3 regions of the Halomonas sp. IOP_14 genome follow, and region 2 is predicted to be linked to each of the others. Evidence: predicted binding sites of a transcription regulator. Region 2 holds the regulator's gene; each other region holds the start of a gene.

Region 1 (5,299 bases), on a different contig from region 2:
CTCCCGCACCGATGTTCGGCGTCAAGTTGATAGAGGGAATCCAAAAGCTGTTTACCCTTGCCGGTAAGCCGTTGGTGGTGGATGCCGAAAACTGGATGGCGCACCGGGGAGCGGCCAATACGCTGCTGCAGATTTGGCGGCACTCCAAAACCCCAGGCAACTACGTGATTCTATCTGGCGACGTGCACTACTCGTTTGTCTACGACATTGTGGTGCGTCATCAGCGCCGTTCTCCCCATCTGTGGCAGATCACCTCAAGCGGGATCAAAAACACCTTTCCCAAAAACCTGCTCAATACCTTTGACCGGCTCAATCGCTGGCTCTACGCGCCGTGGTCGCCGCTTAATTGGTTCACCAAGCGCCGCAAGCTAAGCGTTCACCCCCGCGATCCTGACCGCGCCAGCGCGGGTGAACGGCTGTGGAACGCCAGCGGCATTGGCTTAGTAACGCTGGATGAAAAAGGCCACCCTATCGATATCCGACAGCTCGACGCCGACGGTAGCGAGGTGGTCTTTCCGGCGCGGGAAAAACCGCTCATTTAACATCAGTGTAGCGTCAACTGACTGATGTCCTTGATGATTGTCATTATAGCGTCACAAAAATGACGCACGCTTGCTTGCAGCTTATCAACCAACTCCAGGGAAGGTGACACATCATAGGAACCACCGCTGGTTATTAGGGTGGCAGAATAGGGCAGCAGGCAAATGACCGCACAAGAATCGCAGTGGTTGCAAAAGATTATTGCAACAGAAGAGTTGCACGTGCTCTTTCAGCCCATTGTGGATGCCAGCCAGCAGGCGATTTATGGCTACGAAGCACTGATTCGTGGGCCTAAAACATCGCCGCTTCACTCGCCGTTACGACTGTTTGAAGTAGCCACTCAGGCCGGAAAGCTGGTGGAATTAGATATACTCTGCCGACGGTTAGCCATCTACCGCTTTGCAGAGCTCGATCTGCCGGGCCTGCTGTTTCTTAACGTTATGCCGTTGACGATCGTAGAGCGTGATTTTCGCGAAGGCTTAACGCTTGGCTTTATTCGTGACAGCGGCTTGCCCCCAGAGCGGGTGGTGATCGAGCTCACTGAACACGTGCCAATCCACGACTACGAGCTAATGCGCCAAGCGGTGGATCACTACCGCACCATGGGCTTCCAGGTGGCGCTGGATGACCTCGGTGCAGGTCACTCAAGCCTGCGCCACTGGTCGGAGCTGCGCCCGGATTTCGTTAAACTCGACCGACACTTTATCTCCGGCATTGACCAGGATCCTGCCAAGCGAGAGTTCCTGCGTTCGATTCTCGATGTGGCGCGTAGCCTGGACTGCCAAGTGATCGCCGAAGGGGTGGAGACCGCTGCTGAGCATCTTTGCTTGTGGGAACTCGACCGTGGGCTCGCACTACTACAAGGCTTCTATTTCGCCCGACCCAACCAGCAGCCGCCTTTAGAACTCAATATGGTGCTGCCGGCGAGCACCCAATTAAAAAGCCCCGCGGGTCGCACCACGCGCTCGATATTACGGGCTACCGATGCCATAACTACGGATTGCGCAGTGCCGTATATCTCCGAGCGATTTCGCCAACAACCCAGCTTGCGCTGCGTGGCCGTGCTGGAGAATGGTAAGCCCGTGGCGGTGGTGCGACGCAACTCGTTTTTAACTCTATTTACCAACCCCTATAGCCATTCGCTTTATGCCAAGCGCCGTGTGCTGGACGTTGCTGATGCACGCATGCTGGTGGCCGAAGCGGATACTCCGCTTGAGATTTTGAGTCAGAAGTTGACCGACAGCCGGGATATTGAGCAAGAGGACTTTGTCATCGTTAACGCTAACGGTGACTACCTGGGGATGGGCAATATCGTTGACCTTTTGCGTGAGATTACCGCGATTCAGGTGCGCCAAGCGCGGCATGCCAACCCGCTCACCGGCCTGCCGGGTAATATCCTGATCAATGAAACCCTGGCGGCTTATTTGGCCTCCGGGCATGGGTTTGCTGCGGCCTATGTTGACTTGGATAACTTTAAAGCCTTCAACGATGCCTATGGCTACGCCCGAGGTGACCACATCATCATTTCGCTATCGCGGCTGCTGCAAGCACAGGTAGAGAATGCCGGGGGCTTTATTGGCCATATTGGCGGCGATGATTTTATGATGTTGCTGCCGCTTGAGTACTGGGAAAGTGTTTGTCAGCAAATTCTACACTCATTCGAGGTGATGGCTCCGGGCTTCTATGAAGAGGCTGACCGCCTTCAGGGCGGGATTCACATCGAAAACCGTCAAAATAGAATGACGTTTTTTCCCTTTGTGAGCGTCTCGATTGCGGTAAAACCCATCCATGATACGACTACCTGCCAATCGCTGGATATCGCAGGCGAGCTTTCTGAGCTGAAGCACCAGGCCAAAAAAATTCCCGGTAACAGCCTGTTTGTAGAGCGCCGCGGTCACGAGGCTTTTCAAACTGCAGATTAACTGTCCTTCGCCAAAAAGTCACGAAGCGGTCATATAAGTGCCCCATTTTTGTCATCTGGAGTCGTCAGGATGTTGTCATCTTTTAATAACTCTACAAAACGCTACAGGTGACCCATGCAGACATTATCCCTCTCCCGCACGTTAATCAGTGCCGCCGTTGCCAGTGCCTTCGCCTTGGTCGCAGTGAACGCCTCTGCGGATCTTTCATCGCGCTATGTGGATAACGATGGCGATATGGTCGCCGATGTCCCCAGCGATGAGTCTCAGTGGGTAGATCCGGATACTTTAGTGTTTGCCTACACGCCGGTTGAAGACCCCGCGGTTTACGCGGATGTCTGGTCTGACTTTCTGGATCACCTGAGCGAAGCTACGGGCAAAAAAGTCCAGTTCTTCCCGGTGCAGTCCAATGCTGCCCAGCAGGAAGCGCTGCGCGCTGGCCGTCTCCACGTAGCCGGTTTCAATACCGGTGGCGTCCCGGTCGCGGTTAACTGCGGTGGTTTCCGCCCCTTCGCCATGATGGCCGCGGAAGATGGCAGTTTTGGCTATGAGATGGAGATTATCACCTACCCAGGAAGCGGCATTGAAGCCGTTGAAGACTTGCAGGGTCGCCAACTAGCGTTTACCTCAGAAACCTCTAACTCTGGCTTCCGCGCCCCCTCTGCGCTGCTGCGCTCTGAGTACGGTATGGAAGCGGGGGAAGATTTTGAGACCGCTTTCTCTGGTTCTCACGACAACTCCATTCTCGGCGTGGTCAACGAAGACTACGACGCGGCGGCGATTGCTAACTCCGTGGGCAAGCGGATGATTTCCCGCGGTGTAGTGAACGAAGGTGATTACGAAATTATCTACACCTCACAAACCTTTCCCACCACCGCTTACGGGCTGGCGAATAACCTGAACCCGGAACTTGCCGAGAAGATTCAGGATGCGTTCTTCAGCTACGACTGGGAAGGCACGGCCCTCGAGTCAGAATTCGCCAACTCCGGCGAAGCGCAGTTTATTCCGATTACTTATCAGGATAACTGGGCGGTTATTCGCACTATCGCTGACGCCAACGGCGTGACCTACGACTGCGATTAATCTTTAAGCAGTACCCCAATACGATCGGCCAGGAGGGCAACCTTCTGGCCGAACCGCTATGTAGATGAGGCACTTCCATGTTGACACTCACCGGCGTTGGTAAACGTTACCCTACCGGGGATCGAGCGCTGACGGATATTGAACTCACGCTGCCCAAAGGCCAAGTGATGGCGCTGATTGGACCATCTGGCGCGGGTAAAAGCACACTGATTCGCTGTGTGAACCGGTTGGTTGAGCCTACTCAGGGCAGCATTCGCCTGGACGGCACGGAACTGACGAAGCTCTCGGGACATAAGCTGCGTCATGCCCGCCGCTCCATGGGAATGATTTTTCAAGAGTATGCGTTAGTAGACCGCCTAACCGTGATGGAAAACGTGCTTTCAGGTCAGCTCGGTTACGTGGGCTTTTGGCGCAGCTTCCTGCGCCGCTACCCGCAGGAGGCTGTGATTGAAGCCTTCCGTCTATTGGAGCGAGTGGGGTTGCCGCATGCCATCGATAAACGTGCCGATGCCCTGTCTGGCGGCCAGCGCCAGCGGGTGGGTATCGCCAGGGCGCTCCTGCAAAGTCCTAAGCTGTTGCTGGTGGATGAACCCACCGCCAGCCTTGACCCAAAAACTTCGCGCCAAATCATGCGTTTGATTCGTGAGCTGTGCGCAGAGCGCGAACTGGCGGCGATCATCAATATTCACGACGTAGCGCTGGCCCAGCAATTTGCTGACCGCATTGTCGGCCTGCGGGCGGGTGAAATCGTCTTTGATGGCCTTCCCAGCGACCTCACCAGCGAGATCCTCACCACGATTTACGGTGAAGAGGACTGGGACACCACGCCTGAGCCAATGGACGAAGAAGTCAGCGGCGATGAGACGACTAACACTGCTCCGATTAATCCTCCCTACGCGCGGGTGATGTCGTCAATCGAAGCGGGGGCAGCACGATGAGCGAGCATGCACGCCAGCAGGCGGCGCAGCACGGTCAGTGGCGGCGACTACCGCTAATTGACAGTCCCCGCTTGCGCTGGGGGCTCGCCATTGGTGCAGTGGTGTATCTGTCTTTAGCGCTTGCCTCGGTTGAGGTGAACTGGGAGCGGGTGGCGGAAGGCGCAGGCCGTGCGGTTAATTTTTTAGGCGCCTTTATGCAGCCCGACTTTGTCAGCCGCTACGACGATATCGTCGCGGGATTGCTGGAAAGTTTGACCATGACGCTCACCTCCACGGTACTGGGTGTGCTGCTGGCGATCCCCGTGGGTTTAGGGGCAGCGCGTAACATTTCACCACTGCCGATCTACTTTGTGTGCCGCGCGATTATCGCCGTTTCGCGCACGTTCCAGGAGATCATCATCGCGATTCTGTTTGTGGTGATGTTCGGCTTCGGGCCCTTTGCGGGCATGATTACTCTGGCCTTCGCGACGATTGGCTTTATGGCCAAGCTACTGGCGGAAGATATTGAAGATTTGGATTGGCGGCAGGTAGAAGCGGTACGCGCCACGGGCGCCAGTTGGTGGCAAACCATGAACCACGCCGTGCAGCCCCAGGTCATGCCGCGTTTGATCGGGCTCTCCATGTACCGTTTGGATATCAACTTCCGTGAGTCCTCGGTGATTGGCATTGTCGGCGCAGGCGGTATTGGCGCCACGCTGAATACCTCGCTGAGCCGCTATGAGTACGACACCTCCGCGGCGATTCTGCTGATTATCATCGCCATCGTGCTGCTGTGCGAGTACAGCTCAAGCCATGTCCGCCGCTGGACTCAGTAAACGC
Region 2 (5,299 bases):
GGATAGAGAGGCGCAAAGAAAGATCGGCGGAAAAGATAGGGGAGAAAGTAGCGGGGGGATAAGCGAGATAAAAAGTAGGCAGCAAAAATTAGGCCCCGCATTGCGGAGCCCGATATCAGAATTGGCTATAGGTAATAACTAACGCTAGCTTCCACTCCTTGTGCGGGGCTCCAACCTTGGAATTAACCCTGACTAGTGTTCTGATTGCCTACTGATTCATCCGTGAATCTTAAAAGCATTCTTGCTTTTGTAACATCCTGTTAATCGCTTATTCATTCTCTGAAAAAGCTTTTAATGATATCTAAAAGGTCATTGATAATTAGCTACCGCCATTTTCTTCTACAAGCTCATCCTTGTCATACTCAGCATCGTCTGAGTGACTGCTTGATTGCGGATCCATGTCGCTGGCACCATCACCTTCGTCATGGGTTAAATCGTCAGTCATGTCTGTTGTATCACTGCCAGTTGAACTACCGGTACCTTGGGAATCCATCGGTTGCTCGTCAGCGGTAATACCTTGGTTTTCGTCAATCGCCGAATTTTCATCGGTTTGTGCAAAAGCTAATGGGCTTGCCATCAGACCAAAAGATACACCTAAAATGCCAGCTTTCTTGAGAAAATCCTTGGACGTCATATCCTACCTCCGATCGCTGTTTAGTACCGCTTAATGAAGAAAGAAAGGCTTACTGAGAAGCCAGCAATTCCTGCGGTCATCTTCCTTCAATCTGTACTCTGCAGAAGGCATGCCAAAAAACTTAAGCATATAAATAAAAACAACAAAATCAGTCTCTTAATTAAAAATAAGTTATGCCAAAAAGGCATCGACTGAGTCACGACACAACGCTTTAAGCTGTGTAAAAATGGCACATGGGTAAAGCTTTACCAACCTTGCATGCCAATATTGCACATTGCTACAAATATTATGCGATGGGATGACTTGCTAAATTAAACAAGACGCGAGGGGGGGAAGGCGCAGCGAAACAACGCACCCTTGCCGGGAAGGGACTCAATTTGTAGTTGCGCATCGTGGCGCAACAGCACGTGCTTAACGATCGCCAAGCCTAAACCTGTGCCGCCAGTCGCAGTGCTGCGCCCCTTATCAACACGGTAAAAGCGTTCTGTTAGTCGGGGAATATGAACGGGATCAATCCCTTCACCGTTATCTTCCACATCGATATAGCCGCCACCAGTAGCACTAGCTTTCCAGCGCAGGGTGATTTGGCTGCCAGCAGGCGTGTAGCGAACCGCATTAAAGGCAAGGTTAGAGACGGCGCTGCGAATCTCCTGTTCACTGCCTAACAGTCGGGCATCGCTCTCAAGGGCGACGGTGATGGTATGACGTTGATGCGATAGGGCCAGCGCATCATCACAAACGCTTTGCAGTAAAGGCTCGAGTGACAGTGGATGATGATCTTGGCCGCCCTGGTCAATTTCCAAACGCGAGAGCAGCAATAAATCGTTGACCAGATTCTGCATCCGCTGGGTCTGTTCCTGCATTTGCTGAATACTACGTCCCAAGCGCGGCGGAAGCTGGTCGGAGATATCACTGTAGGTTTCCAAATAGCCGGAGAGAACGGTCAGCGGCGTACGTAACTCATGGGAAACGTTGGCGACAAAGTCGCGCCGCATCTGCTCAAGACGATGCAAGCGGGTGATATCGCGAGCCATCACTAAGCGTTCGTCGTCACCGTAGAGGGTAATTTGATACTGCAGGATTCGCCGTTCATCAATCGGTGAGGTGAGCGTTAACGGCTCACTGTAGTTACGCGAATTAAAATAGCTGATAAAGCCCGGGTCGCGCAGCAGGTTGGTAATGTGTTGACCACGATCATGGGCGGTTTGTAGCCCCAGCATGGCGGTGGCGGCGCTGTTCCACCACTCCAAATCACCGTGGCGATCAAGCATGACCACGCTATCACGCATTGCTTCAGACGACTCTTGAATACGTGCCAAAGTAGCCCGCAGACGGCTTTGGGTGATGCGCTGACTTTTTTGATAGCGGTATAAACGATCGAATAGCTCGCCCCACATCCCGCGAGCGGCAGGCGGTTCATCGTTAGGGTGGAGGGTGAGCCACAAATAGAGTTCGCGTAACTGTCGTAAGTGGTAAAACAAGCATCCCGCAAGCCCTGCTGCAAGCCCCAGCCCAGCCGAGCCCAACAGCCAGCCCAAGCAAGTGCCCAGCGTGGCCAGCCACGCTATTCGCCACAGCTCACGACTCCATAAACGCACATTTACACCCGTGCAGAGAAACGGTAACCGGTACCCCGAACCGTTTGGATCAGGTTTTGATGCACGTCGCCCAGCGCTTTACGCAAGCGGCGGATATGCACATCGACCGTGCGCTCTTCAACGTAAACATTGCCGCCCCACACTTGGTCAAGCAGCTGGCTACGTGTGTAAGCGCGCTCTTGGTGAGTCATAAAAAACTGCAGCAAACGGTACTCGGTGGGGCCCATTTCCAGCGCTTTGCCGTGGGCACTTACCCGGTGGCTCACCGGATCAAGCAGCAGGCCGTTAATCTCAATCGGGTCTTCAACGCCACGTGGCGTCGCACGGCGCAGCACCGCTTTTAGCCGTGCCACCAATTCCCGGGGTGAAAAAGGCTTGGTGATATAGTCATCGGCACCGGCTTCAAGCCCTTGAATTTTATTATCCTCTTCGCCTTTCGCGGTGAGCATAATAATCGGGATTTCAGCGGTGGTTTCTTCACGCTTTAGGCGTCTCGCCAGCTCAATACCGCTAGTGCCGGGCATCATCCAGTCCAGCAGCAGTAAATCGGGTTGGTGGTCGACCACCATGGCATGGGCATCCTGGGCGTTATCCGCTTCGAGCACGCGATAGTCAGCCATTTCCAGCGCTACCGCGATCATCTCGCGAATCGACGCCTCATCATCGACAATCAGAACGGTCTTGGCGGTCATACCAGAGCCTCACGGTGTTCAAAGAAACTAGTTCAAAGAAAAACAGTTCAAAGATAAACAGATCAATGACATGTCAGTGACGATAACACCATGACTTGATGACAATTACATGACAATCGCCTCGATCAGCCAGCCGCAGGCCACCAACTTAGCGCGATACCGGCAAAAATCAGCAGTCCCGACCAGTGATTATTGAGAAACGCCTGGAAGCAGGCATCCCGCTCCTGGTCGCGAATTAAGCGCTGCTGATGCAGAAAAGTCGCTGCCATTGCCGCTAGCCCTAACCAGAAGAAACCACCTAAACCAACCCACCAGCCTACCCAAGCCAGCAACCCCAGGGTGGCTAGCTGGAGTAAGCCGATAATCAAACGATCCGCATTTCCAAACAGCACGGCCGTCGATTTAATGCCAATTTTTAAATCGTCGTCGCGATCGACCATGGCGTACTGGGTATCGTAGGCCACTGTCCAGCACACATTAGCGCAGAATAGCAGCCATGCTTCCAGCGGCACGTGGCCGAGCACGGCGCCAAAAGCCATCGGAATTGCCCAGGAAAAAGCCGCGCCCAGCACCACCTGAGGAAAGTGGGTATAGCGCTTCATAAACGGATAAATAATCGCCAGCAGCACCCCGCCCAGCGAGAGCAGCACCGTAAACCAGTTGGTCAGTAATACCAGAATAAACGCAGCGGCCACCAGGGCGATAAACAGCAGTTGAGCTTCGGTTTCGCTGATACGGCCCGTCGCTAGCGGACGTTGTTTTGTGCGTTTCACATGCCCATCGAAGTGGCGATCCGCATAGTCATTGACCACGCAGCCCGCAGCGCGCATCACATAAACGCCGGCCACAAAAATCAGCAGCACATTTCGCCCTGGTACACCTTCCGCAGCCACCCATAATGCCCACAGCGTCGGCCACATCAAAAGCCATGTGCCTATCGGCCGATTCAAGCGCATCAGCTGTAAAAAATCTGCCACGCGAGCCCATCCCTTCGGCCGCAACAGTGAACGATCCATGCTTACCTCACGAAGAATAAGATGCAGGCGCTAGCCTAGCGCGAAGGCAGGCCAAGATCATCCGCCATCGCCGTCAAAAAATACTCTTGCACTAATAACGACAGACTGCCGTGCTTACAGCCGTGATAAAAAACAGAGCGCCTTCCCCAGGCACAGCCTTCCTGTATGCCGTTGACGCTAGCAAACTGGGGGGAATGCGTCGTTACTTCCAATGGCCCACGCACTAAACCCGGCTGGCGAAATAGCCAACTACCTAGCGAGCGCTCGCCCAGGCACTCTAGCCGTTGGCCCTTTACCTGTGAGAGCGGGGCGACCGAGCGCGCCACCACCCATGGCGTTCCATCTAAGCACAGCGCCACTTCCCGCAGCCAGGCGTAACGCTTGGCACCAATGCCCAGCGCCTGAGCCTCATCCTGGCGCGGCCAACCAACCCCCTGGCGCAACAGTCGTACTCGAAACGGCTTCTCGCCACCTGCGACCATTAAGTGGGCGGTTAACGAGTCGGTGGAGGCAACCCACTGCCACCAGGAAGCACTCATCGCCGGGCGCGCCGCATCAATCGGGCGCCAGCGGGAAAATAGAGGAGTTTGCCGAAAAGCAGCAGCCGTCACCGAGTTCTCCAGGGCAATTAACGGGTTGGCTAGTGTAACATGAGCACTGAAAGGCTTTTGTTTCAGCGACTTTTTTAACGACTCGGTTTAGCGCTTCTTTTTTCGCAACCTTATTTAGCAACTTTTTTGGTGTCTGCATGCCCGCCACCCAAACACAGAAAACCTCTTCGCACTCTGCGCTGGTGATTATTGGCACTGGAATGGCAGGGGTTGGCCTTGCCCGGGCGTTGCGCCGATTGGGCGACCAACGCTCAATCACGCTGGTGAGCGCCGACAGCGGCGATGATTACAGCAAGCCGTTGCTCTCCACCGGCTTCGCCAAGGGCCTGGTGCCCGAACAATTAGCCCAGCGCAGCGCTACTGACCTGGGCGAAGAGCTAAATGCCCAAATGGTTATCCACACCCAGGTAACCGCACTGGATGTGGATAACCAAACAATTCTGCTCGAAGGCGGCATGGTGCTCGGCTACGACACACTGGTACTGGCCACTGGCGCTGCACCACGGGTGCCCTTCAGCATTGAACCCAGCGTAGCCCCACGCTGCTTTACCATTAACGACCTGGATGACTACCGCCGCTTTCACACGGCGCTAGGCCAGGGCCCTGCACGGGTGGCGATTGTTGGCGCGGGGCTGGTCGGCTGTGAATTTGCCAACGACCTCCACGCTGGCGGCCATCGTGTCAGCCTCATTGCCCCAGAAGGAACCCTACTTCCTCGCTTGCTGCCACCGCCCTTAGGGAACGCCCT
Region 3 (5,299 bases), on a different contig from region 2:
TTGGCCCGATTCTCGGCGCTCTGTATGGGCCAGTGGCGTTTGTGTGGATTGTGATTGGCTGTATCTTTGCCGGTGCTGTTCACGATTACCTGACCGGCATGATCTCGATCCGCAACCACGGCGCTCACCTGCCGCAACTGGCCGGCAAGTTCCTGGGTAAAGCGATGAAGCATGTGGTCAATGGTTTCGCGATTCTGCTGCTGCTTTTAGTCGGTACGGTATTCGTCACCTCGCCTGCGGCGCTGCTGGCCAATATGACCTCGCTGTCGTTAACGCTGATCATCGTCGCTATCTTTATTTATTACTTGATTGCCACCCTGCTGCCGATTGATAAGGTCATTGGCCGTATCTACCCCTATTTTGGCGCCCTGCTGCTGTTCAGCGCGGCGGGTATCGGTATCGGCTTGATCATCACGGGCGCTCCGATTCCTGAGCTCTCGTTCCAGAACATGCACCCTGACGCCGCACCGATTTTCCCGCTGCTGTTTTTAACCATCTCCTGCGGCGCGCTTTCAGGTTTTCATGCCACCCAAACGCCGATTATTTCGCGCACCACCCAAAACGAAACCAATGGTCGCAAAATTTTCTACGGCATGATGATCACCGAAGGCATTATCGCGATGATCTGGGCGGCCGCCGCCATGAGCCTGTTCTATGGCGACCAGTCGCTTTCCGATGTGCTGGCGGCCGGTGGCCCTGCTGCGGTGGTCAGCGAAGTTTCTACCACCATGCTCGGCGCTATAGGCGGCACCCTGGCGGTACTCGGCGTTATTGTGCTGCCGATCACCTCGGGCGATACCGCTTTCCGCAGCGCGCGGATGATCATCGCCGACTACATTAAGATCGATCAAAAGCCGATTATGAAGCGCGTCATGGTCGCTCTACCGCTGTTTGTGGTGTCTTACGCGTTAACGCACATGGACTTCACACTGCTGTGGCGCTACTTCTCCTGGGCGAACCAAACCACCGCCGTGATCGCGCTGTGGGTAGGCACCATGTACCTGGTGCTGTCGCGTAAGCCTCACTGGATTACCTCGATCCCAGCCACCTTTATGACCATGGCCACGTTTACCTACTTAGCCTACGCGCCGATCGGTTTTGGTCTACCGCTGCAGCTAAGCTATGTGGTGGCCGCGTTAGGCACACTCCTTTGCATTGCGCTGTTTATGAAGCGTGTCCGTCGCCTAAGCCGGGCAACTTTTGCTGTTGATGAGCCGGCGGTACCAAGCCAGTTTGTGGACAGCGGTGAGGCGATTGCCGCTAAATAGTTAGGCGCTCCATAACGTTACCGCCACACTTTCTTCACAGGACGCTCTTCACAAGACACTCTCCACACAAGAGTCACGCCACAAAAAAGGGCACACATCAGCCACATAACCGTGTTTGATGCGTGCCCTCGCTTTTTCTCCTATCTCTTTTATCCTACCTTTTCTCCCCTACTCCTCATGTTTATCGCTTCCATGCTGCTGCGGTATAGACGAATACAGGCAGGGACTACTCTAGCGGTATCGACCAGAAGTAGGTCTCGCCGGAACTATCGTCCACACCGTCGTTGTCGCTGACCAGCCAGGCGTTGCCATTATCGTTGACCGCCATTCCTTCAATCTTGTCCACCACAAAGCCGTTGTAGCTGGCTAGGTCGGGAATCAGGTCGCGCACTAGCTGTTTCTCGACCACCGGCAGTTCACCGCCCAGCGGGGTGGGTTGCAGGCCGTCGAGGGCAACGCGGGTCACTTGCTTAACCTTAGCCTCGGCGCCGATCTGGTTGTCGCGCTCGATCAGATACAGCCAATCGCCATGGGCAGTGATTTCGGAGAGGCCAATCCAACCCTGTTCCACGTTATCCAGCGGGTAATGAACAGCGGCCCACTCGCCACTGTCGATATCAAAACGCAGCAGCTTGACCATGCCCTCGGGGTCATCCTGCCAAGGGCGCTGCACCGCCAGCCACAGTTGATCATCAATGCGCGTGACGCCTTCTAATCCCCACTTCAATGCCTGTTGAGCGAGCGCCTCGGGCAGTGCAATTCCTTGGATAATCTCGCCGTCGGAACCCACATGATAAAGGGTGTTGGCAAGGCCTTTGTCGTTACCTTCGGAAGCGACCCAGAAGCCACCTTCACCATCGGTGGTAATGCCTTCCATATCCAGCCCTAGCGCAGGCTCACCGTTGCGGGTCACGTCCAGTGCTGCCGTAATCCGCGCCGGGGAGGCTGAGGGGTCGATGGTAAAGATGCGCGGCTGGGCGCTGTAGAAGCTGTCGTTGACCGCGTAGAGCATGTCATCAGCGGCGACCAAACCGGAAAGTGCGCCCCAGCCGATCAGTTCATCAGCGCCCGCCGAGGTCAGGGTGGGATAGACCGCTGGCGCATCCTGGTATTGATAAATCATGACATGGGCGCGGGGGCCGCCGTCTTCGCCCAGATCCCCTTCATTGGCGGTGGCTAACAGGCCACGGCTGGGAATCGCCACGGCGCCTTCGGGAGACAGGCCCGAGGGCAGTAGCTGGGTGAGCTGCGGTTCGGCCAGGTTGCTAACGTCATAAACGCCCACCAGCGAGCCGCGCTCGGAAAGCAGGAAGACATAGGGCGTACCTTCGAACACCGCAAACTCCATCCCCTCCGGCTCGCTGCCTTTGGCATCCGAACGCTTATCGGGGTAGTGACCCGCTTCAATCACCGCGCGCTCGAATGAAGTACCTGACTCGTATACCACCTCGCCACGCTTGTTGAAGATCGTCCAGCCGCGCGCGCCGCCATCCATATCGCCTTCGTTGGCAATAGCGAAGTGGTCGTTGTCGATCCACTGCAGCGCATCCGGCTCGCGCAGACGCTCGGCTTGCTGCTCGTTGAAGATCAGTGCACCGTCATCGCTGGCGTCAATGCCGTCCAGGTCGACAGTCCCGGCGCTGAAATCCGCCACCACCTTACCGGCGTAGTCGAGCACCACCAGGTGGTTGTTCTCCTGCACGGTCACGACGGTCTCACCCAGGGTGTTGATATCGACAAACTCCGGCTCGGGATCCTCGGGGGCGATCTCGGCGAGCCCGGTTACGTCGGCGTAGAGCAGGCTGTCACAGTTAACCAGCCCTTCCGCATTGATCTTCACCAGTGCCACGGAACCGCCGGGCATCTGCGGTACACGTCCATCGCCCGCCTCTTCGTCGCGTTCGTTCTCAATGGCGACAGCGACAAAGCGCCCATCGGGGGCCGCAGCGGAAGCTACACTATCGGGCTGTCCGTCCAGCGGGCAGGAGGCGAGTATCTCGCCACTGGCTAAATCGACCGTGCGCAGCTCCCCGGAAGGTTCGCTGTAGGAAACCGATGTATTCACTCCGACATAGGCCATATTGCCGAGCACCGATACGGCCGTAGGCTCGCCGTCCATAACGATATTACCCAGCGGTTGCGGATTAGCCGGGTCGCTGATATCGATGCGCCCAATCACGCCCAGCGGGCTATCGGTATACACCAGCGTCATGCCATCACCGGAAGCAGCAATGATTTCAGGCGCGGTCTCGCGTGTACGATCCTCGCCCTCGGCCATGTTATCGGGAACCGCGAAACTGGCGATGCGGTTGAAATGTTGATCTGCCGCGCCTGCCGCTTGCGTGGCGGCCAGCACAGCAGCCAGCGCCAACAGGGTTGGTCTGCGTTTGAGTATCATGATGGAGTTAATCCCTTGCCTAAGCTTAAGAAACGACTGATTAAGTTATTAAACTTGCTATGTCCGATTAACCATCCAACATCATAACGATGTCAGGCTTATGACACTCACTGGCTAAGTTAGCGCCGTTGGCTATCGGCACACCTCAGCGCGAAATCCAAGTTGCCGCAAAAATGTTAGATGGGTAAGTAGTGAAGGAACGCATAGGGGAAAAGGGAAGCAGGAAAATCGATAGGTTAAAGGAGACCTTAGAACGAAAGCAGCCAGTCAGTTAGCCCTGACTGGCTGCTTTTTAGCTAGTTTTGGTTGCTAGCTTACTTCTATACATACGCGACATACGCGCGATAGCGTTTTACTCGTCGCCTGCCATCTGCATTTGGCGTTGCATGTAATTCTGAATACCCACCTTGTCGATCAAACCAAGTTCCGTTTCGATGTGATCGATATGGTCTTCTTCGTCGGCGAGCAGATCGCGGAGCATGTCGCGGGTAACGTAATCTTTAACGCTTTCACAATAGGTGATGGCTTCGATGTAGTCGTTGCGGCCATCGTGCTCAATTTTTAGATCGCTTTCGAGCATTTCTTTGACGTTTTCGCCAATGTGCAGCTTGCCCAGGTCTTGCAGGTTGGGAATACCTTCCAGGAATAGGATACGCTCGATGATCTTGTCAGCGTGCTGCATCTCTTCGATGGACTCATCGTATTCCCACTTGGCGAGTGCTTTTAGGCCCCAGTCTTTGTACATCTTGGCGTGCAAAAAGTACTGATTGATCGCAACCAGTTCGTTGCCGAGCGCCTTATTGAGATGCTCAATAACTTTCGTATCACCTTTCATGACGTCACCTTTTCTACTGTAATGCTGATGTTTAATCTAGTTTAGACAATACGATCAAGCAGTTACGTTTGGAGAAGAGTATAGGCGCAAATAGCTATACCCCCAGCGTTTCTGAGAGTATAGATAAGATGATTAAAAGTTCAAGCAAATCAGTTATTTGCTAAAGATAACCCTAACAATAGTGATTCGCGTCACACGGCGTAGGCAAGGCCCATATCGGCTTCTTGACGTGCTTCCTGAACGGCATCGCGGGTAATTGATTTAGCGTAGCACGCGCACTTACCGCACTGCGTTGCGCAGCCGGTTGCCTCGCGTACTTCTCGCCAGCTGCGCGCTCCGTCGCTAACGTGCTGGCGAATCTGATGATCGGTTACTCCCTTGCACACGCAAACGTACATGGCGACACCTCATAAAAATCATGAGATAAATGTAAATGATTCGCATACATCTTATCAAGTAGAAATGACTGCTTTTTGCTATCCATTCGTCTTAATAAGCAAGAGCAGCAAAATAACGTACTGGCGTAAAAGCACTTTTTGCCCCATACCAGCTGAAATTATTTTTTCGGCAAAACCACCGTTTGCGTGTTGGAAGCAATATCCGGCCAGCTACGCCGCTGTTTATCGAACAGCACCCATAAGTAGCCCAAACCAAACGCCAGCAGCGAGAGCCACGCCACCGCGCAGCGGATGAGGCATTGCTTCAAGTTCAGTGAATACCCGTCTACCGTTTGCACCCGTAATCGCCATGCCTGCATACCCAAGGTCATACCACCGCGCGACCAGGAGAAAACAAAAA

What was found. Region 2 encodes PhoB, which activates phosphate uptake and scavenging genes when phosphate is short. Its sites were predicted from a motif close to TGTCATANNNNTGTCANA; they were not measured.
Region 1: the regulator PhoB is predicted to act here: its motif matches at 2,525-2,542, upstream of phnD (phosphate/phosphite/phosphonate ABC transporter substrate-binding protein).
Region 3: the regulator PhoB is predicted to act here: its motif matches at 3,755-3,772, upstream of K7H09_RS06385 (esterase-like activity of phytase family protein).

Annotation. Positions count from the first base shown of each region.
Region 1 covers NZ_JAINWD010000020.1:50,199-55,497, forward strand. The annotation lists gene K7H09_RS14525 (alkaline phosphatase D family protein) at 1-542, shown strand, start outside; gene K7H09_RS14530 (EAL domain-containing protein) at 705-2,462, shown strand; gene phnD (phosphate/phosphite/phosphonate ABC transporter substrate-binding protein) at 2,577-3,542, shown strand; gene phnC (phosphonate ABC transporter ATP-binding protein) at 3,620-4,480, shown strand; gene phnE (phosphonate ABC transporter, permease protein PhnE) at 4,477-5,295, shown strand.
Region 2 covers NZ_JAINWD010000007.1:90,518-95,816, forward strand. The annotation lists gene K7H09_RS07490 (hypothetical protein) at 320-634, opposite strand; gene phoR (phosphate regulon sensor histidine kinase PhoR) at 946-2,232, opposite strand; gene phoB (phosphate regulon transcriptional regulator PhoB) at 2,235-2,924, opposite strand; gene ubiA (4-hydroxybenzoate octaprenyltransferase) at 3,050-3,940, opposite strand; gene K7H09_RS07510 (chorismate--pyruvate lyase family protein) at 3,976-4,551, opposite strand; gene K7H09_RS07515 (NAD(P)/FAD-dependent oxidoreductase) at 4,689-5,299, shown strand, end outside.
Region 3 covers NZ_JAINWD010000006.1:130,979-136,277, forward strand. The annotation lists gene K7H09_RS06380 (carbon starvation CstA family protein) at 1-1,268, shown strand, start outside; gene K7H09_RS06385 (esterase-like activity of phytase family protein) at 1,495-3,666, opposite strand; gene bfr (bacterioferritin) at 4,019-4,501, opposite strand; gene K7H09_RS06395 ((2Fe-2S)-binding protein) at 4,693-4,899, opposite strand; gene K7H09_RS06400 (RDD family protein) at 5,058-5,299, opposite strand, start outside.